One region of the Bacillus sp. D386 genome, then DNA from elsewhere that is predicted to be linked to it. Evidence: predicted binding sites of a transcription regulator. Region 1 holds the regulator's gene; the other holds the start of a gene.
The links. The regulator NrdR, encoded in region 1, represses ribonucleotide reductase genes. The targets are predictions, from matches to a motif close to AACACNATATATNGTGTT.

Region 1 (11,710 bases):
AGTCAAGAACTCATCAAATGGCATAGTCTCTGATTTCTGTTCTCCATACTTACGAACGTTAACATTACCATTTTCTTGTTCCTGATCTCCCACCACAAGCATGTAAGGGATTTTTAGCATTTGAGCTTCACGAATCTTATAGCCCATTTTTTCATCGCGTAGGTCTACTTCTACACGTAAACCTGCACGTTGAAGGCTCGCTTCAATTTCTTTTGCATAATCAAGATGAACATCCGGAGATACTGGAATAACCTGAACCTGAACTGGTGCTAACCAAGTAGGGAAAGCTCCTTTGTATTCCTCAATTAAGAACGCAACGAAACGTTCCATAGTTGAAACAACCCCACGGTGAATAACAACTGGGCGATGCTGTTTGCCGTCTTCTCCAACGTACGTAAGGTCAAAACGTTCAGGAAGCAAGAAGTCAAGCTGTACTGTGGAAAGAGTCTCATCTTTTCCAAGCGCTGTTTTAACTTGAACATCCAATTTAGGTCCGTAGAAAGCAGCTTCGCCTTCTGCTTCGAAATAGTCAAGACCCATCTCATCCATTGCTTCTTTCAGCATGGATTGAGCTCTTTCCCACATTGCATCATCATCAAAGTATTTTTCTTTATCCGCCGGATCACGGTAAGAAAGACGAAAGGAATAGTTCTCCATGCCGAAGTCTTTATATACTTCCAGAATCAAAGTAACAACACGTTTGAATTCATCTTTAATTTGGTCAGGACGTACAAATACGTGAGCATCATTTAATGTCATTCCACGTACCCGTTGCAGGCCTGCCAATGCACCGGACATTTCATATCTATGCATCATACCCAATTCAGCAATCCGAATCGGAAGCTCACGATAGCTGTGAATATCGTTTTTATAAATCATCATGTGATGCGGGCAGTTCATTGGACGAAGAACCAGCTGTTCATTATCCATATCCATTACTGGGAACATATTTTCCTGATAGTGATCCCAGTGGCCGGAAGTTTTATAGAGGTCAACACTTCCCATGATTGGTGTATACACATGGTCATAGCCAAGCTTTTGTTCCTTATCCACAATATAGCGTTCAATGACGCGGCGAATCGTTGCACCTTTTGGAAGCCATAACGGAAGGCCTTGTCCAATTAATTGAGAGTTCATGAATAAATCAAGCTCTTTCCCAATTTTACGGTGATCACGTTCTTTCGCTTCTTCTAACAGACGTAAATGCTCGTCCAAATCTTCTTTCTTGAAAAATGCAGTTCCATACACACGTTGAAGCATTTTATTATCGCTGTCTCCACGCCAGTAGGCCCCCGCAATATTCAATAGCTTAAATTCTTTAATTTTGCCAGTTGAAGGTACATGAACACCTCGGCAAAGGTCAAAAAATTCACCTTGTTCATAAATCGTTACAGTTTCCTCTTCAGGAATCGCATCAATCAATTCCAGCTTATACTCATCGCCAATTTCTTCAAATAGACGCTTCGCTTCAGCACGGCTGACTTCTTTACGGACAATATCAATATTCGCATTAATGATTTTCTTCATTTCTTTTTCGATTAAAGGAAGGTCTTCCGGTGTAATGGATTTCTCTAAATCCATATCATAATAGAAGCCGCCTTCAATTACTGGGCCTACACCGAATTTAACATCTTTATAAATACGTTTAACTGCCTGTGCTAATAAATGCGCTGTACTGTGGCGCAATACCTCCAGGGCTTCCGGTTGATCCGGAGTCACAATCTCTACTGACGCATCCTCTGTAATTGGTCGGCGCAAATCATATAATGCTCCGTTTACCTTTCCTGCAATTGCTTTTTTCTTTAATCCAGAACTAATGGAAGAAGCAATTTGCTCAGTTGTAATTCCAGATTCAAATTCCTTTACCGCGCCATCTGGAAATGTAATTTTGATCATTTCAGCCATGTGAGCCACTCCTTTTTCTACATAATAAAAAGCCCGTCCCTGATAAATTAAGGGACGAGCTATTGTATACTAAACAAACCCGCGGTTCCACCCAAATTCCGGTGCTGATGGTTCAGCTTTTCCGGCACTTGTATCTTTTAACGGAGTTCCCGTCAGCCAATAATCACCCAAATATGTTTTCCTGGCTGAAGTTCAAAGGCGGTAAGCATTTCAAGTCTATGAGGAAGCTTGCAGCCACTGGCTTCCCTCTCTGTTCACAGCTTTTTAAAACACTCATGTCCTTATCGTAACCTATCGAATTATAAACTTGTATGTAGGTTATTATAAAAGCTTATGAGGACAAAAGCAAGTCACTTTCTATTCTTTTATCATTATGAACGCTCTTCTACCTTTTTAACCTGTTCATGGAAGTAACTGATTCGGAATAAAAGGATTCTTTCCTCGAAAATTTTCCTCAATGTAGTGATTACACGATTATCCTCATCATCCGCATAAATATGAATTCGTTTCGGTGCTAAGGAAACCAGCGGTGCAATGGTGTTTGAATCAATAAACATAGGATTCTCAGCCATCAATTTACGGTCAATCACTTTAAGAATATCTTGTTTAGAAATTGGCTCAAAATATCGATTATAAAATTGAAATTCTTCATGATAAACTAAATGAATTTCATCAATCTGTGGATTCCGCTCCTCTATCAATCGTCTTAGCACAGAGATAAATTCCTGATAATCCTGCTCAAGCTTATACTCATCAATCGCAAATCCAACTAATGTAACAAGCGATTCATGGATATCCCTTAAACGGAAATTCCATAAGGATCGAAACGAAAAATCAATTCTTTGTTTAACTACTTCCTGCAGGAGATACTTGACTTGTTTTTTTAATTGTTCTGAAAGGTGATGGCTACCGCAGTAGGCAGCTTCACCATCCCACATGAGCAATGCGATTTCTGCAATCTGGCTAATTTCATCTTCATCCTCATATAAAAAGCGTTCCCGAATCACATCCCGAATTTTGCATTCCAGATGATAGGTAGAGAAAAATGTATATAAAGCATCAATGAGTGCGTGACAAAAAATTTCCTCCTGATCCGGGTCCCAAAGAAAGGAGACAGACTTTTGGCCATCCTTATGAACAGAATGAATTGCCTGTCGGATAAAAAAATCGCTGTTCTTAAATCGAACATGCCAATTAGCCTGTTCTTCCTGTGAATCAAAATACATCGTAAGCAACCCTATCCCTCCAGACTATCGGAACTCCTAGTTTTATGTATATGGGACATGGCAACCCTTTAGAATGGATGGATAAAATTAGATGTAAAATAAAAGCATCATGGCAGACTGTACAGAGCCGCTGTACTATTGCCTACATATCATATGAATTCCAGTCAATTTATTTCATGCCAGGTCTGTTAGCTTATTAAGGAATAGTAATATCTAAAAAGAGACAGCCCCTTTTTTGCGAGCTGCCTCTTTGCCAAACCTTTTATTCTCTTTAATCTCTACGATTTTTTCCGTCCATTTCAATTGGCTCCGTTAAATTACGGACTCTCTCCATGATCCTTTTACCTTTAACCAGTTCTTCATCTCCACGCTGAGAATACGTGAAATGGTGTTCCAATTGTTTCATGTTAAAATTGGAGGTGAAAAAGGTTGGAAGATTTTCATGCATTCGATATTGAAGGATCGGTCCCAGTACATCATCACGCGACCAGGCACTCATCGTTTCTGCTCCAATATCATCAATCATCAAAATAGGAACTTCCTTTAAGGCATCCACCTTTTGGTTATAGGAATTTTCCGCGAAGGACCCTTTTAATTCTCTTAAATATTCAGGCCAGTACACAATATGTGATGAAACGCCCTCTTCAGACAGTGCATTTGCAATCGCACCAAGCAAATAGGTTTTACCTACCCCAAATTCACCGTATAAATAGAGCCCTTTATGACCAGCACCATTTATATATGAGTCAACAAAATTCTTTGCCTTTTCGACTGCCTCCACACGTGCTTCGGTCGTATACTCATCCCAAATCAAATTAGAAAAAGAAGCCTCCACAATTTCTTTTGGTACATGGCTGGCACGGATCAGCTTACGTAATCGATTCTTCTCTTCCTGCCTGCGTTTTTTATGACAGGGTTCATACCGAACATCAATCCGTTTCCCCTGAATAAACAGGTGCGGATGATGACCCTGAAGAAGATTTTTACATTCAGATAAAGAAGGACATTCGTCACATGTCTTCGTTTGAGTGGAGAACTCGTAGAGCTTATTCATGCTTTTTTCAATCATGTCGCTTGTCAGCTGACTGCTATGTTCATTTATAAATAAACGGACATCAGGATCTTTTAAAACAATATTTCTCATTTCATCCAATCTTTGTTGAAAGTTTTCACGCTTCCCGAGCTGATTCAGTGCATCCTGTATATTTTTCATCCTTATACACCTCCTGTTTATTTAGAATTTTCATTTTGCAATTTTTCCTTGAGTTTTCTTACCCGCTCAGCAATTTCGGTGGATTGAGCAACTGGCTCTTTCTTCTTTGTTTCATCCAGCCAGTCAGGAACGATTTCCTTCCTCGCATTACCCGATGTGCGGCGTGTTGATTTATTTGTTTTCGTCTTTTTCTCATTAGCCCAGGTTTGGTATTTCTTATGCTCACTCAAAGCCATTTCATAGGCTTCACGTACGGTGGTGATATTTTTCCTCGCCCAGTGCGAAGCAATTGTCTCCACATAGTTTGATTGCAATTTCATATCTGATTTTAACATGACATAGTGCAGAAGGACATTAACGACTCCAGGAGGAAGCTTTTGATTGACCATGACCTTTTCTACAAGTGCCAGATCATTGTCGGAAGGCATTGCGCCTTGCGAAAGGCTAACTAGAAATTCCAACGGAGAGGTTGTTTCAAAAGTATACAGCAAATGCTCCTCGGGTGTTTTAGGTTCTATGATCGTACGTTCATACTCAGGCTGTTTCTGTTCAATCAGTGTCGGCATTTCTTCACCATGATTGATGTGGAAAAACTCCCTTGCACATTTTCTAAGTTCGTCTATATCAATTTCATTATGTTGATTTTGACAGCGTAAAATCAACTTGCTCATATCCATTACATTAATTTTATATAAATACGATAGCATCGCGATGGATTCCATCACATTTGGAGTAAACGCTTTTCTCGATATAAAGCTGTTTTTAGCCGTCGCAAATAATAACTCGAAATCAAATTGCTCCATTAAATTATGGCTATATCCCTGTGGGTCCTTTGAGAAGAATTGCATGTTTTGATCAGTTTCCGAGCTGATGATTTCTTTTGGATTGCGAAATTCAGATGCAAACACCTCATTGAACGATTGTGTTATTTCCTCATAATCATCCGGTATACGTTTATCCGCAAACATCGTGAGCAGCCGTTCGTAATGTCTCTCTTCTAGTTTTTGCTTCAGATAAATAGGCAGCAAATCATCATGGAAAAATTTATCCGGACTTAAAGGACAAAGAATCTCATATATAAAAACATTACCTTCCGGAGTTGCTTTTTTATATGTTTTTAATAACCCGATTCCTTCAAGCCTTTTTCGGTATTGAAATATCTCATCCAAAGGTAAACCAAGTACATCCATTAACCAACGATGTGTCGTTTGTCTGGAATACATGTTACCTGTATTGACTTCGTTTAATAAGGTCATATACAAAGAAACAGCCAATCCTCCTACAAGTGGCTGATATAAATATTGAATCGATTTATGGTCCATTTCTGATAGCTTTTCTTTATATAGTACAACATATCTGTCTTTAGGATTTACAAACTTCCATGAAAATTGCATTGTCTACAAACCTTTCGTACTTCGGGTTTTTATAGTTGAAAAAAGAGCTAAAGAAACTGTCTTCAGCTCTACTTAATCCTCTTTTTTCATTAATTCTTTCAATTCGTCAATAAAGACATTTATATCCTTAAATTGACGATACACAGAAGCGAAACGGACATAGGCCACTTCATCCAACTCAGCCAGCCTATCCATAACCATTTCACCTATTAAATCACTTTTTATTTCAGAAAATCCTTGATTTCTTATTTCTTTTTCAACATCAGTTGCAATCTCTTCCAGTTCTTTAAGAGCAACATGACGCTTTTCACAAGCTCGGATTAAACCTCTTAGGATTTTTTCTCTGCTATATTCTTCCCGTGCGCCATCTTTTTTTACCACAATTAGCGGAATTTCTTCTACCTTTTCAAATGTAGTAAAACGATAACTACAGGATTCGCATTCTCTTCTTCTACGTATTGAACGTCCTTCATCCGCAGGGCGGGAATCCAGCACTCTTGTCCCATTATGTTGGCACGTTGGACATATCATAGATTAGCACCGTCCTTTTCTATAGTTCTATCTTATTAAAACAAATCGAATAGGACAAGTCTGTTTGCATAAAATGCTATTTTTTATCTATGATACGGCCAATACTATCGGAGAAAAGTAAATAATGGGCAAGTAAAAGACGTTTGCCACAAAAAAAAGAGATGCATATGTACTGCACCCCTAAAAGTTAGAGTTTGAATCTAGCTTTTTTGAGTCAACACAAAAGGACATCTCTTTAATATTTTTTATTTATAATGCTTTAGCAAGAACATGGCTGACAGCAACCGGACCCATGCCTCGCGGGATTTCAATGTGTTCCCTAACCTGAGCGTTTAAGGCTTCAGCTATAAAATCAGCAGCCACATTAGGATCTAAGTCACCGCATGTATATACATCAATACTCGCATAACCATGTTCCGGAAAACTATGAATGGTTAAATGTGATTCAGATATAATGACTACTCCGCTTACTCCCTGTGGCGCAAACTTATGGAAGGCTACTTCTCTAACTTCAGCTCCAGATCGTAAAGCAGCGTCCACGAATATTTGTTCAATCTGATTAACATCGTTCAATTTAGATAAATCACAGCCCCATAATTCAGAAATGACATGACGACCTATTGTATGCATGTTCAATTCCCCCTTTAGCATTTAAACGAATTATAATTATCTTCGTTTCTGGCCTTTACTACCACGGGGGAAAGTTAGTCCTGAGAGGTCCTAACCCTTTAAGTAGTACTGCCAGGATGATGAAGTTTACGACATTTAGTATATATGGTTTATATTTCAAAAGCAATCATACAATTCAATATTAGTTAATAATTACCACTAAATGTACATTAATTGTTTTTCTTAGTTTATTCTAGAATATGAATCAAAGAACGGCCTGAACCGCCTTTTTTTAGAAAGACAGCCAGACCGTAATAGATATTGTTTATTATTATTAACTTACTTTCACCTTATCCTCCTGAAGAAGGCGTGCCACATGGTTTACTAATTCTACCACTCTGCATGAGTATCCCCACTCATTGTCATACCAGGCAAGCACTTTCACTTTATTTGCACCAATCACCATTGTTGAGAGTGCATCTACAATAGCCGAATGTGGATTCGTATTAAAATCAATCGAAACAAGCGGCTCTGTGCTGTATTGGATAATACCGGCCAATGATCCTTCAGCTGCTGTTTTAAACGCTTGATTGATTTCATTAACAGTAACTTCTCTTTTTAAATCTACTACCAAATCAACTAAAGAGACGTTTGGAGTTGGTACTCTCAACGCAATACCATGGAGTTTTCCTTTTAAATGAGGAAGCACCAGTGAGAGTGCTTTGGCTGCTCCAGTTGTGGTAGGTATGATACTTTGTGCACAGGCACGAGCTCTGCGTAAATCTTTGTGCGGGTTATCGATATTATTTTGATCATTTGTATATGCATGAACGGTTGTCATAAGACCATTGTCAATTCCAAATTGTTCATCGAGTACTTTTACAACAGGAGCGAGACAGTTAGTTGTGCAGGATGCATTAGAAATAACAAGGTGTTTATTGATATCCAATGTATCCTCGTTAACACCCATTACAATCGTGACGTCCTCATTCTTCCCGGGAGCTGTTAAAACGACTCGTTTTGCACCGGCATTTAAATGAAGAGCTGCTTGATCACGATGATTAAATTTCCCAGTTGCTTCGATTACGATATCAATCCCAAGATTTTTCCAAGGCAGGAATTCAGGATTGCGATTATTTAGCAAAAGAACTTTTTTACCATTTATCAATAAATGATCATCCATAGCATGTACATCACCATTAAACGGACCATGATTCGTATCATATTTAATTAAATGTGCTAATGTTTCAGGCGGATAGCTAGCATTAATGGCTACGATTTCAAGATGCTCATCCAATATTGCTTTTCGGAAAACCATTCTGCCAATTCGGCCAAACCCATTGATAGCAACTCTTGCACTCATTTAACTTCCCCCTATATATAAGTTATACTTATTATAAAAATGATGTAATTAGTATAACACATTGAATAAAATGCTGCATGGTTTAAATACCCAAATTATCCAAATTAAATGGAATTTTATACAAAAAAAGACTATCCCAGGGTCGTTATCCCTCAGATAGCCTTTTTATTGGTTATACATTCAATTGTTTAATTAGATCAATGAGTTGCTCTTCCGTCTCAAAAAATTCTCCGTTATTGTCAACAATATAATCGGCCAATTTTTTCTTATCATCAATTGGCATTTGTGCTCGTATTCTCGCAAGTGCTTCTTCCTCAGTAAAATGATCCCGCGCCATTAATCTCTTTAACTGGACCTCGGGCTTTACATACACAAGAATAATACCCTCTACCATATGAGTCAAATTACTTTCAAACAATAGGGGAATGTCCATGAAAACGAGTTCTTTCTCCTGGTGTAACGCTTTCTCCGTTTCTTCCATCATCCATTTCCTGACTGCCGGATGAACAATTCCATTTAACATTTGCCGTTTTTCAGAGTTTGAAAATACGATGGAACCTAATTTTTTTCGGTCTAATGTCCCATCAGGTAAACAAATATCCTGACCAAATACATTTTTAATTTCCTCTAATGCTGGCATACCAGGCTCGACGACTTTTCTTGCTGCGATATCTGCATCAATAACAGGGTAACCCTTGGAAATGAGCCATTTGCTGACGCTGCTCTTTCCACTGGCAATCCCTCCTGTAACTCCGAATATTTTCCCCATAGCATTCCATTCCCTATTAAATTATTTTGGTTAACCCAAGAAAAATAAGTACTAAACCCGGAATAAATGAAAAGACCTTTGCCATAATGGAATCCTGCAGATATTTTCCCGCTTTTATACCCACAGTCATTAATAAAGCACTCATACCAAAACAGAGAGTCACCTGAATAAACAGGGGATAATGAAGTATACCAGCACCTATTCCAGCTCCAAATCCATCTAATGATAAGGCTAATCCTAGAAAGAAAGCCTCTAATCCAGTAATGGTCCCGGAACGGTCAAAGTCTGCACTTAATGGCTTTTTAAGTATATGAATAACCAGCCCAATAGACTTTATTTCTAATTGGAATAAGGTTCTTTCATCCACATAGGGACAATTATCTTCATTTCGCTTGAAGTAACTTGAAAGTGTCCAAATTCCAAGCACCAGCAAGATAAATCCTCCTAGCTTACCGGTCCAGGAATGTGCCATCAAATGCTCGCTTAACGATCCCATTAACATACCGAATGCTAGGCTTAATGCAGAGCAACCGGCAATGATGATGATGGAGCGAATCGGTATACTTACTTTTCGCATTCCATAGGTTATTCCCACACCGCAACTATCCAGACTCACTGCCAATGCCAATAATACTATTGATGCTATGTGCTCCATTTCATAGGGACTCCTTTCCATAATCAATACCCTACTATATGAAAGGAGCCCATCTTATGTTCATATTCAGTTAGGCTAATGGCTGACATTCAGGACAGTAGATGGTCCCTCTGCCTCCAACAATAATTCTTTCCATGTTTGTTCCGCAAATTTTACAAGGCTGTCCTTTTCTCGAATATGCAAACAGCTCGAGCTGAAACATGCCGATTTGGCCCTGTGAATTCACATAGGATCGTACTGTACTTCCACCTTTTTCAATGGCGGTAGCAAGAGTTTCCTTAATGGATGTATATAGTTTTTCTATTTCCTCTTTTGTCAATGTGGATGCCGGCCGTTCAGGATGGATACCGGAATGGAACAATGCTTCATCCACATAGATATTACCAAGACCTGCAACTACTCTTTGATCCAATAATACCGTTTTTATAAAACGATTTGTCTTACTGAGTGCTGTGCTTAAGTAATCTGGTGTAAATTCATCTGAAAAAGGCTCAGGTCCTACTTTTGAAAGTGGCAATACTTCCAATTCTGTCCCCTTTGTATGCAGATGCATCGTGCCAAACTTACGGACATCTCTGTATCTCAATTCCGTTTGATCCGTAAATTTGAATATAACATGCGTATGCTTATCTGCCGGTTCCGTTTCATCATAAAGACCGTATTTCCCTTCCATCCGTAAATGGGAAACAAGACTGTAATCATCTAAATGGAAAATCAGGAATTTACCTCGCCTCCCAATCTCATGAATGGTTTGCCCTTTTAAAAGCATACGAAACAGTTCAGCATCATCCGGCTCTTTTATAATTTTTGCCCAGCGTATATCCACATCATCAATTGTTTTTCCAAGTACCAAAACTTCGAGGGTCCTTCTGATTGTTTCGACCTCAGGTAATTCAGGCATACCTTTTCACCCCTTTTATTCCTATTTAGCATCATACCAGGTGTTGCCAAAAGAATAGTCCACTTTTAATGGAACCGCTAATTCAATTGCATTTTCCATTTCTTCCGGAACAATTTTCTTTAATATATCCAACTCTTCAGGTGGCGCCTCAAAAATCAATTCATCGTGCACCTGAAGCAGCATTCTAGTCTGTAAATTTTCTTTCTTTAATCTGGCATTCATTCGAATCATCGCCAATTTGATAATATCTGCAGCACTGCCCTGAATTGGTGTATTCATAGCTGTTCTTTCTGCAAAACCACGAACATTGAAGTTCCGATTATTAATTTCAGGTATATATCTTCGGCGCTGCAATAAAGTACTTACATATCCATTTTCCTTCGCCTCTTCTACAATATCCTTCATGTATTGCTGAACACCAGGGAAGCTCTCTAAATAGCGATCAATAAAGATTCCAGCTTCTTTTCTGGTAATTCCAAGACTTTGCGATAGTCCATAATCACTGATACCATACACAATTCCAAAGTTCACCGCTTTAGCCTGTCTTCTCATATTTGATGTCACCTGATCAGCATCCACATGAAATACATCCATAGCCGTTCTTGTGTGGATGTCCATATCTGAGTTAAAGGCATCTATCAGGTTTTCATCTCCCGCTATATGGGCCAGAACACGCAGTTCAATTTGAGAATAATCAGCCGCAAAAATGACCCAGCCTTCTTCAGATGGAACGAAAGCCTGTCTGATTTTTTTGCCTTCTTCAAGTCTGATCGGAATATTTTGCAGGTTAGGGTCTGTTGAACTAAGTCGTCCAGTTTGAGTTAATGCCTGATTGAACCTCGTATGAACCTTCTGATCATCATGTATAACTTTTAAAAGTCCCTCAATATAGGTTGATTGCAATTTCCCCAGCTGTCTATAATGAAGAATTTCCCGGACAATACTATGCTTGCTCTCTAATTTTTCAAGTATATCTGCTGATGTGGAATAGCCTGTCTTCGTCTTTTTAATAATAGGTAAATTTAATTTTTCAAACAGGATAACTCCAAGCTGCTTCGGTGAATTAATATTAAAGGATTCACCGGCCATTTCATAAATTTTAGCTTCGATGTCCTTTAATCTGCCTGCAAGTTCAGCTCCCATT
Region 2 (11,710 bases), on a different contig from region 1:
TGATAAAATTTAGGAGAATGAAACGGAGGAGGCAACCAACATGAAAGTATTTATGATTGGCGGTACGGGCTTATTAGGTGCTGAAGGCGCAAGGGTATTAATTGAACAAGGGCATGAAGTGGCAACATTGTCACTGCCACCTATCCCTGAAGGCAGTAACCTTCCTGAAGAAATGGAGATAACTCTGGGAAATTATTTAACATTGACAGATGATGATATTCGTAAATATTTAACAGGCTGTGACGGATTTGTTTTTGCGGCAGGTGTAGATGAAAGAGTAGAGGCACCATCACCAATCTATTCATTTTTTGAAAAATATAATATTACACCATTAGAACGGCTATTAAGAATAGCAAAGGAATGCGGTGTCAAACATTCAGTTGTACTGGGGTCGTATTTTGCTTATTTTAATAGAGAACTACCCGAGTATGAACTGACGAAGCACCATCCATATATAAGGAGCCGTGTAGATCAGGCTAATATGGCTTTATCCTTCGGGGATGATGATATGAGTGTAGCCGTTTTGGAGGTTCCATATGTCTTTGGAAGCCAGCAGGGACGTAAGCCTGTTTGGGTATTCCTTGTTGAACAGATTCAAAATATGAAAGAAGCTGTCATGTATCCTGAAGGAGGAACAACCATGGTGACAGCGAAGCAGATCGGGGAGTGCATTGCTGGTGCCTTAATAAATGGGAAGACAGGTAATTACCCGGTTGGCTATTATAATATGGAGTGGAAAGAAATGCTGACCATCTTCCATAAATACATGGGAACACCGGACAAAGAAATCATAACAATTCCTGCCTCTAATTATATTGAAGCGATGAAGGCGAAAGCAGAAAAACAAAAGAGTGCTGGAATAGAACTGGGATTGGATACGGCTGAATTCGCAAAAATCTTTACTAAAAATCTTTTCATTGATAAAAAGACAATTGTTGACCACTTTGGTGTACAGCCAGATGATATAGAAAAAGCCATCGGAGAATCAGTTCAGTTAAGTCTGGATATATTGGAAGGAAAAAAAGCCGTAGTTGATATGAAAGCTGAATAAATCTACATGAGAGAAAAATATATATAAAGGAAGGGAAGCTTTGTTTCCTTCCTTTTTGTTATGAAAAAGGTAATGGGTCATTATAAAGAACCTTAACAAAAGGCTGTTTCGTAAAGATTGTGGCTTTCGTATGGAAGGGGAAGTTGGTATGGTTCGTATTATATAGTTCAGCCAGAACTTTCTGGTTGAACTTTTTATATGGATTTATTCTATCAGTAGCCAGGGTAGAATTTACGGGGATGTGGGACTGATATGGATTTCCTCCGCTAAACTGTTCACCCCCTACTTGTATAAATATATATAAGGCTAGGTGGACTGAGATCTTGTATAACAAACGAAGCTATAATACTACTTGGAGGAAATAGGGGGGACTGGTGAATCTATCAGAGGAGTATAAAGAACGAACCCAATTGTGGGCGTAGATAGCATTTTAATAAATTAATGGAGGATTAGTTAAAGAAGAAGTAATATTTACAATAAAGAAAACACGCCGTTTTTTGGGGCGTGTTTTCTTTATCTTTATGCCATTTATGATATCAAAAAGGTTATTACTTCAGAGTATTTTTAGAAAAGCATCTCAAAACGTAAACCTTTGGATTTATTCTGGTACTAATAGGTGTTACTCTATTTATGGGATTAATCGTAAGAAAGGCTGGCAAGTAAGCAAAAAGCCATGAGAAACATAACTCATGGCATTCGATTACAAGGTATTAATGCTGTTTATTTGGAAGTTTTTTGCTTGGACGTCCATATCCTTGTTTAGCTTGGTTCTTTTCAGCCTTTTGTTGCTTTTCATGCAAATTTTCTACAAATTCATGAGTGCTTTCTTCTTTCATATATTTCATCCTCCCTCTTATGGATTTATAGTTATTTTCTCAATTTTAATGGAATTCATGCATGACGAAAATAGATTATAATAGAGGAAACGAAAATAAAGGGTAGATGGAGGAAAATAGATGACCGGTAAAGTAGGGTTAGTAATTGGGGCAACCGGATTAGTTGGAAAGGAATTGGTGACAACGCTTTTGGATTCACGTGAATTTGAGAAAGTGATTGTATGGGTAAGGACCAGCACGGGTATTCAACATTCAAAGCTTAGGGAAAGTTTTCCGGATTTTGAACAATTGGATCAGGAACCTCTACCAAGTGATGTTGATTGTATTTTTTGCTGTTTGGGTACAACCATTAAGAAAGCGAAGACAAAGGAAGCGTTTAGGAAAGTCGATTATACATACCCGTTGATGCTTGCAGAGAATGCTAAACAGCACCAGGTTCGTCAATTCTTAATTATTTCTGCAATGGGTGCTGATGAAAAATCCCATGTGTTTTACAGCAAAACAAAAGGGCAACTGGAGACTGCATTGAAACAGCTTCAATTAAACAGTCTAACCATTTTTAGACCATCACTTTTATTGGGGAATAGGCAAGAATTTAGATTGGGAGAGGGATTGGCAGCTTTAGTCAGTAAATCTTGCCCGTTTGTATTTAAAGGTCCTCTTAAGAAATATAAGCCGGTACAAGGAAAAATGGTGGCAGAGGCTATGTATATATGTGCGCTGCAGGATAAAAAGGGTATAAATGAAGTTGCTTCCTATGAGATAGAGCAAATTGCCAAGTATTCCGATAAATTATAAAATGCTAAAAGTTCACCATCCTTACAGAATCTGAATGGTTAATGTATAATAGAAATTACTATTAGTAAACAGAGGTTACAAAATGAAAAACAATGAAGAACTTATCAATCAACTGGGATTGCAAGATAAAATCACATTAGAGGATATACCAGATATTGATTTATATATGGATCAAGTCATTCAATTATTCGAGAGTAAATTCAAAATGTCTAAGCGGAATGATGATGAAAAAGTTTTAACTAAAACGATGATTAACAATTATGCCAAGGGTAAAGTATTTTTTCCTATTAAAAATAAAAAATATTCTAAGCGGCATTTAATAGTAATCAGCCTGATTTATCAGTTGAAAGGGACACTCTCTATAAGTGACATTAAAACGATTCTGGGACCCTTGAACACTAAGATAGTAGAGGAAGACTTACAGCTTGATGAGCTGTATTCCAGCTTTCTGCGCTTGACTGATCACAATGCTCATAAATTTAAAGAAGACATACTAGAGAGTATCTCTGAGGCAAAAGAAGAAGGGGTACATTTAGGCGGCACTCTGGATGAGTTCAATGGCGATGTTGAATATTTTGAGAAATTATTAATGATCGCTTCTCTTTCTCATATGAGCCAGCTGTATAAAAAAGCAGCAGAGAATCTGGTAGATGAATTTAACAGTGGTAATAAAACGAAATCATAAAAAATATCCGTTTAATTATAAAGAGCCAAGTGCATACCCTGCATTGGCTCTTTGATTTTATTTAGTTTTAATTTTACCCTTCCATTGTTTGAAGCCGCCCTCGAGTTGATAAAGTTCACGATAGCCTTTTTTATATAGCATCTGAGCAGCTCGTGTGCTTCTCATTCCGCTTTGACAATAAAGATAAACAGGTTTATCTTTGCGGAGTTCCTTCATACGCATTTTCAATTGTGTTGAAGGTATGTTGCGGGCTCCTAAAATATGTCCGCCATCAAACTCTTTTTGCTCACGAACATCTATTAACTGAGCTTTTCGATAGCCAGCTTTAAAGTCCTCTTGGGACAATGTCGTAACCATTTTTTTGCTGGAGAACCAACTGTAGATGGAATATCCAATGATCAATACAGCCAGAACAATTAATACGATTAATGATGTTGGCAATTCAATCCCCACTTTCTCTTTCTGTTCACTTTACTATTATACAGTTCGTATATTTGTCTGGCAAAAAAATTTTCTGGTAATAGTTTACGAATTTGTGATAAAAAATTATTGCATTTAGGAAGGTAGACATATTGTCTTTGGATTCAAAATAATGGTTATATCGATATAGCGTTATTAGAAAGGACAATAAGTTTACAAATCACTATAAATCAAGTATCGTGCATTATGGACAAAAATTTATTTTTTAGGAAAAAAATTTTGGGTCGAAAATGCAAAATTGCTGTTATATGAAGCATAGTTAAGCTTCATAATATGCAAGCTGAGATTTTGTTTATTTTGGTTCGAAAATAGTTAAAAAGAAGATTATATCTTTGATTTTCTTTACTTTTTGTAAAATTTTAATAATTGACAATTTTAGCAGAAGATGCTCCAGACACTATATGTGGTATGAATTATAAAAATACAAATACTATATGTTGAATTAAAATGTAGCCTATGATAACGTAGAGATATTCATTTAAGAACTTAACAAAGATAAATAAAAAAGAGATAATATTATTGGTTGAAGGAGAGATCAAATTGCCTACTGTAACAAATCGCAAGTTGTCTATAAATGTCGAAAGGTTAAATAAAGATATAGCCCTATTTCCGCAAGTTTTTCCGATTACTCCAGACATGAATAAGACGTATAAGGGTGTTTCAAGGCTTGTGATGATAGATCGCTATTCCTTCAAAGATACGGAAAAAATGACACTTAGTAATGGAGATTTTGTTGTACTTACCATTAAAGAAGACCCAAAATTTCCTGCCCGTGGACTTGGGTACATCCAACATATTGATTGGGAAGCCAAGAAAGCACATGTATTGGTTGAAGAAGAATTCCGCTCATCCTTGGACAAGCATGATGAAATTAAAACCGGTCTGATTTGTAAATCACTCGACGTCATTGAAAAACCACTTGAAATTTATTATGAACAGATTGCGAAACGGAATGCACGCGGTTTGGCTGAAGTTGAAAAAACGGAAGAGAAACGCAAGGAATGGTTTGATAAATTTTATAATGAATTAGTTCAAACGAATTTTATCCCGGCAGGACGTGTGCTCTATGGAGCCGGTTCTGAAACAGAAGTAACCTACTTTAACTGCTATGTAATGCCATTTATTAATGACAGCCGTGAAGGGATTTCTGAACATCGCAAACATGTGATGGAAATTATGAGTCGCGGAGGCGGTGTCGGTACGAATGGTTCCACTTTACGTCCAAGAAACACGCTTGCTCGCGGTGTAAACGGAAAATCCTCAGGTGCAGTATCCTGGTTGGATGATATTGCAAAATTAACTCACTTAGTTGAACAGGGGGGTTCCCGTCGCGGAGCTCAAATGATTATGCTCTCTGACTGGCATCCGGATATCGTAGAATTTATCATCTCAAAAATGCAAAATCCTAAAATTTTGCGCTTCTTAATGGAAGTCAGCAAGGATGAAGTAATTCGTAGACATGCATCTGAAAAATTGAAATTCACTCCGCTCACACTGCAAGAGGAAGCCATGTATCAAGGCATAGTCAATTATAAAAACATCTCGGGGTTTGGCGGATTTAATGAGGCAATCATTAAGGAAGCAGAAGAAAAACTTTCCGCTGGTGGAAATGATACTGTTCATAATCCAGACTTTTTAACAGGTGCCAATATTTCAGTGTGCTTAACAAAAGAATTTATGGAAGCTGTAGAAAATGACGGAGAATATGAACTTCGATTCCCGGATGTTGAGTCCTATAATGAAGAAGATATGAAAGCCTATAATGAAAAATGGGCTGATTGCGGTGATGTACGCGAATGGGAGAAACTAGGTTATGCTGTGCGTGTATATCGTAAAATTAAAGCTCGCGAATTATGGAATTTAATCAATATCTGTGCGACTTATTCTGCGGAGCCGGGCATTTTCTTTATCGATAATGCAAACGATATGACAAACGCTAAAGCGTACGGTCAAAAAGTAGTTGCGACGAATCCTTGTGGGGAACAGCCATTGGCTCCTTATTCTGTATGTAACTTGGCTGCTGTCAATCTGGCTGAAATGACAGATAAAGATCGCAAACAAGTGGACTTGGAGAAACTGAAACAAACGGTAAAAGTGGGCGTGCGCATGCAGGATAATGTTATTAACGCGACTCCATACTTCCTTGAAGCCAATAAAAAACAGGCTCTAGGGGAAAGACGCGTTGGCCTAGGTGTAATGGGTCTGCATGATATGCTTATTTATTGTGAAAAAGAATATGGTTCCGAAGAAGGAAATAAGCTGGTTGATATTGTATTTGAAACAATTGCAACTGCAGCATATGAGGAATCTATTGAAATTGCGAAAGAAAAAGGCAGCTTCCCATTCTTAGTTGGTGAATCAGAGGAAGAAACGAAGGAATTGCGCACACGTTTTATTAATACAGGGTATATGAAAAAAATGCCTGAACATATTCGTGAAGGAATCATGAAATATGGTATTCGCAACTCACATTTGTTAACAGTTGCTCCTACTGGAAGCACTGGTACAATGGTAGGTGTTTCTACAGGTCTTGAACCATACTTCTCATTCACATATTTCAGAAGCGGACGTTTGGGTAAATTTATTGAAGTGAAAGCTGATATAGTAGAAGAGTATTTACGTCGCAATCCTAATGCAGACAGCAATAATCTACCTTCATGGTTTATTTCTGCAATGGATTTAACTCCTGAGAAACACGCTGATGTACAATGCATTATCCAACGTTGGATTGATAGCTCGATCAGTAAAACGGTAAATGCACCGAAAGGATATTCCGTTGAACAAGTAGAACGAGTATATGAGCGTCTATATAAAGGCGGAGCTAAGGGTGGAACTGTATACGTAGATGGAAGCCGTGATACACAGGTATTAACGTTAAAGGCTGAAAACGATACGGATCAATCCACTCAGCCACAACATACGAAGCAGCATGTTGTTCTTATCGACACAATTGATGCACTTGAATCAACAAGCGTAACAATCGGAAGCGAAGTTGGAAATACTTGTCCGGTCTGCCGCCAAGGAAAAGTGGAGGAACTTGGTGGGTGCAATACATGTACGAACTGCGGTGCTCAGCTTAAATGTGGATTGTAAATAAAAAATTGATATAAGTGATAAAAAGGATGGTAAAGATTAACGCCATCCTTTTTTTTATTTCTGAACACACTATCTGTTAAGTAGGTGAAAAACATGAAACCATTTATTCCTCAATTAGTTTATTTTGAACCTAAAGCATTGGAATATCCGTTAGGAAAGGCTTTATATGAAAAATTTCAGAGCCTGCCAGTGGAAATTAGGCAAACCACATCCCATAATCAGATTCGCGATTTGCCCGGTGATAATGAACTGCAAAAATATCGAATCGCCAAATCCACGATGGTGATTGGAATACGGAAGACATTAAAATTTGATACATCAAAGCCTTCAGCAGAGTATGCGATCCCGCTGGCTACAGGATGTATGGGGCATTGTCATTATTGTTATTTACAAACAACGCTTGGCAGTAAGCCCTATATTAGAGTGTACGTGAATCTAGAAGAGATTTTTGAACAGGCAAGTAAATATATGGAACAGAGAGCGCCGGAAATCACAAGATTTGAGGCGGCTTGTACCTCCGATATAGTAGGTATTGATCACCTCACGCATTCCTTAAAGGAAACGATTAATTTTATCGGCAGTACTGAATATGGAAGATTACGATTTGTAACTAAATTTCATCATGTCGATCATTTGCTTGATGCTAGACATAATGGAAAAACCAGTTTCCGCTTCTCCATAAACTCCCGTTATGTTATAAAAAATTTTGAGCCAGGAACCTCTTCGTTTGATGAGCGGTTGGAGGCTGCTCGAAAAGTGGCAGCAGCGGGATATCATCTTGGGTTTATAGTCGCTCCGATATATATGCATGAAGGCTGGGAAGAAGGATATTACGAATTATTTGATCGTTTGAGGCATGCGTTAGGTGAAGAGCTGTCCATGATGAAAATTAGCTTTGAACTCATCCAGCATCGCTTTACAAAGCCGGCAAAAAAAGTTATTCAAGCACGATATCCTAAGACAAAGCTTGAGATGGATGAAACGAAGCGTAAGTATAAATGGGGGAAATACGGTATAGGGAAATATGTCTATCCTGATGAAGAAGCGAATGCTTTGAAAACTCATATAGAAAACTCCATCAAAGAGTTCTTTCCGAATGCAGAAATACAATACTTTACCTAATGTGTTCTAAACCTCTCTCTCCCAGATTAAAAATGAGTAAGTAAGGGGGGAGGGGTTTTATTTGTTTATTGACGGAGTGTTTTCCGGAGGAGGTATAAAAGGGTTTGCTCTTATTGGGGCAGTAATTGAATTAGAGAAGCAGGGATATCGGTTTAAAAGAGTAGCCGGAACAAGTGCAGGCGCAATCATTGCCGGGTTTATAGCAGCGGGGTACTCAGGGAGCGAAATTAATGAAATTATGAAAAGCGTTAAATTAACGAAGCTATTGGAAACAAAAAAAAATAAACATTTTCCACTAGCCAAATGGCTCAAATTATATTGGAGTATGGGACTTTACAAAGGGGATGCCTTGGAGCTATGGATTAAAGAGGTATTGGCCAGGAAAAATATTAGGACATTTGCAGATTTAGCTGATAAACAATTGAGAGTTATTGCATCTGATCTAACAAATGGAAGATTGATGGTTTTGCCGGATGATCTGCCAAAATATAATATAAACCCCAATCAGTTCTTAGTGGCGAGAGCGATTCGTATGAGCTGCTCTGTCCCCTTTTTCTTTCAGCCGATTACGCTTCGAACGGTAGGGGAGAAAAGGGTTATCGTAGATGGCGGGGTTTTAAGTAATTTTCCTATGTGGCTGTTTGATCAAGATAATGTTATCGCTGAGAGACCGGTGCTGGGATTAAGGCTGGTACCAGAAAAACAACAAGCAGTGGTCCATGAGCGTGATATCAATAATGCAATCGAACTTTTTACATCTTTATTTGAAACGATGAGGAATGCTCATGATGCCAGATATATTTCAAGAAAATTCGTTAAAAACATTGTGTTTATACCAATTAAAGAGGCGGGATTTATAGAGTTTTCTATTTCTGACAATCAGCGGCTAGTATTAATTGATCAAGGTAAAGAAGCGGCGAAGCATTTTCTTAAGGATTGGGTTTACCGAATCAGATGATATAAAACAATAAACAAGTACACTTTGTAGCATCTACTAATAGTAGGGTGCTTTTTTTGTCTCAAAAAGAGTGGCTCTTAATAGTTATAAACGATAAGAATATGTTGATATAATAAATTGAATGAGAAAATAAAAACATTTTCTTTATATAATAGTAATATTTTCCATTATATAGTGTATTTTGTATAGGACGTTTTTCTCATTTATTAAACGATTATAATTTTTTAAAATAATGATATTGATAATCATTATCAACTGTTATATGATAAGAACCATCATATGTTGAAAGGGAGTTGTATGGATGAAAAGGATTTCATTTTTACTACTATCATTATTCATCCTGCTCGCAGGATGTTCAGGTGGTGGCACTTCACCAAATACAAATACAGATTCAAAGGCATCTGAAAAAAATAAGACCGTGAAGATTGCATGGGCAGATAGTGGGTTCCCATCTCCATTTACATTTACCTCAAATGGTCCCGGAGGATATTTACGCAGCAGTTTCATTTTTGACTCGCTTACTTGGAAAGATGAGACTGGGGTAATTCCTTGGCTGGCATCTTCCTGGGAAGTATCTGAGGACAAGCTAACATACACGTTTAATTTAGAAAAAGATGTGCAGTTTCATGATGGAGAATCATTAACCGCCGATGATGTTGTCTTTTCATATAACTATTTTAAGAAACATGCGTTCCAGTGGAATGCAGATATGTCTAAAATAGCTTCACTAAAGAAAATATCAAATCACAAAGTTGCAATTACGTTGACCGAGGAATATTCCCCATTTATCACTGAAATTGCCGGAATTCTTCCAATTCTACCAGAGCATATCTGGTCAGAAATTGAAAATCCAATGGAATATACGGAAGAAAATGCATTAATAGGTACAGGTCCATATGTTCTTGATAGCTATAACAGCTCGACTGGTAATTATCGTTACCTAGCAAATGAGGCTTATTTCAAAGGTGATGTTACGGTTAAGGAAGTTCAATATTTGAATGTAGAGAATAAAATGCTCTCCCTGCAAAAAGGGGAAATAACCGGCGGCATGACGTATAACTATACAGAAGTGAAGCAAATGGAAGAACAAGGGTTTAAAGCGCTTCAAAGTAATCCAACAGGAAGCGCAGTTCGTATTGTTTTTAATTTGGAAAATGAACAGTTAAGTGATAAAAGGCTACGTCAAGCAATTGCCTATGCACTTAATCGAGGTGAAATAGCAGAAAAAGTATTGGGGAATTCCAAAACCATTGTTGGTAGCGGAGGGGTAATTCCACCTGATTCGGATTGGTTTAATGAAGATGTAAAAAAATATGATTATGATGTGGATCAAGCAAATGAAATGTTAGATTCACTCGGATATGAAAAAAATAAAAATGGTGTTCGAGAAGAGCTTAGCTTAAAACTTCTGGTTTCTTCTACTCCTCAGGAAGCCGAATTAATGAGATCAATGCTTGCTGATGTAGGGGTGAAATTGCAAATTCAAACAGTAGATACAGCTACTTTTACAACTGCTATGAGTGAAGGGAAATATGATATGGCTTTAACAGGGCACATTGGATTAAGTGGGGATCCTGATTTCCTCCGCTTATGGTTCTCTGGTCAGGCAAGCAATGCATATGCTGGGAATGCTGTATTCAATCATCAAGAATTTAACGAGTTGGCTAGTAAACAACTGTCTCAAGAAGGGGAAGAGCGTAACGAAACAGTTGATTCTATGCAGGATATTTTAGCTGAAGAGCTGCCTACATTAGTGATTTACCATCGCCCGTTCTACTTTGTTTATGATGCTAATGTATTTGATGGATGGTTTAACACATATGGTGGTATTTCAGACGGAATTCCATTAACAGATAACAAGGCAGCGTTTATTGAATATGATTAAAATTTTTAAGCTGTACGGTTCTCTTCTTCTTATCTTGATTCTCTTAAATTTTTTTCTTCCTCGACTAATGCCGGGGGGACCTCTTGAATATTTAGAGGGGCAGGAAAGCGGTGCAACTTTAACAGAGCAACAAAAGAATTCAATGATTGAATATTATGGGCTGAATGATTCAATGGCTGAACAATTTATTGATTATATAGTTGGCATCGTACAGTTTGATTTTGGATTTTCATATACTTATAAATTGCCTGTTAATGATATCATAATGGACCATATTTCTTACACGCTATGGATTGTCGGAATTTCTTCTGTTCTATCTATTGTAATTGGTATTTTTTTAGGACTGTTATCGGGTTGGGTTCATCATAAAAAAGGTGATAAAACATTCATGTCAACAATGCTGGCAATTGGCGCTTTACCCGAATTTTTATTCGGTATGCTATTGCTTATTGTGTTTGGAGTTATGCTGGATATGCTTCCAATGAGCGGAGCCCATACACCGTTTATGGATAGCGAATCAATATGGGTAAAAGTTAATGATGCGGCTAAGTATGCTATTTTACCAATAGTGACATTAACCATGGTAAACCTGACAAGGATCTATTTACTCGTGCGTAATGAAACGATTCAGGTAGCTTCCTCACCTTACATTGAATTTGCGAAGATGAAGGGCGTCAGGGAAATCCGGTTAGTTTTCAGACATGCGTTTAAAAATGTTTTAATACCTATATTTACTCTGATTATGATAAGAATTGGCTACACCTTTACAGGAGCAATCTTTGTAGAGACGTTATTTTCT

Region 2: FHY45_RS16150 (vitamin B12-dependent ribonucleotide reductase) is a predicted target of NrdR. The motif match lies at 4,244-4,261, and genes of this name have one in related genera.

The regions. Positions count from the first base shown of each region.
Region 1 is NZ_VEMV01000007.1:147,757-159,466, reverse strand. It holds gene thrS (threonine--tRNA ligase) at 1-1,905, opposite strand, end outside; gene FHY45_RS19480 (putative sporulation protein YtxC) at 2,277-3,131, opposite strand; gene dnaI (primosomal protein DnaI) at 3,403-4,344, opposite strand; gene FHY45_RS19470 (replication initiation and membrane attachment family protein) at 4,362-5,738, opposite strand; gene nrdR (transcriptional regulator NrdR) at 5,811-6,269, opposite strand; gene speD (adenosylmethionine decarboxylase) at 6,519-6,899, opposite strand; gene FHY45_RS19455 (glyceraldehyde-3-phosphate dehydrogenase) at 7,213-8,241, opposite strand; gene coaE (dephospho-CoA kinase) at 8,414-9,010, opposite strand; gene ytaF (sporulation membrane protein YtaF) at 9,027-9,665, opposite strand; gene mutM (DNA-formamidopyrimidine glycosylase) at 9,736-10,566, opposite strand; gene polA (DNA polymerase I) at 10,588-11,710, opposite strand, start outside.
Region 2 is NZ_VEMV01000005.1:243,317-255,026, reverse strand. It holds gene FHY45_RS16175 (NAD-dependent epimerase/dehydratase family protein) at 41-1,051, shown strand; gene FHY45_RS16170 (DUF4023 domain-containing protein) at 1,762-1,887, opposite strand; gene FHY45_RS16165 (NAD(P)H-binding protein) at 2,008-2,685, shown strand; gene FHY45_RS16160 (DUF1836 domain-containing protein) at 2,768-3,370, shown strand; gene FHY45_RS16155 (rhodanese-like domain-containing protein) at 3,428-3,811, opposite strand; gene FHY45_RS16150 (vitamin B12-dependent ribonucleotide reductase) at 4,391-6,943, shown strand; gene splB (spore photoproduct lyase) at 7,040-8,068, shown strand; gene FHY45_RS16140 (patatin-like phospholipase family protein) at 8,130-9,026, shown strand; gene FHY45_RS16135 (ABC transporter substrate-binding protein) at 9,328-10,911, shown strand; gene FHY45_RS16130 (ABC transporter permease) at 10,904-11,710, shown strand, end outside.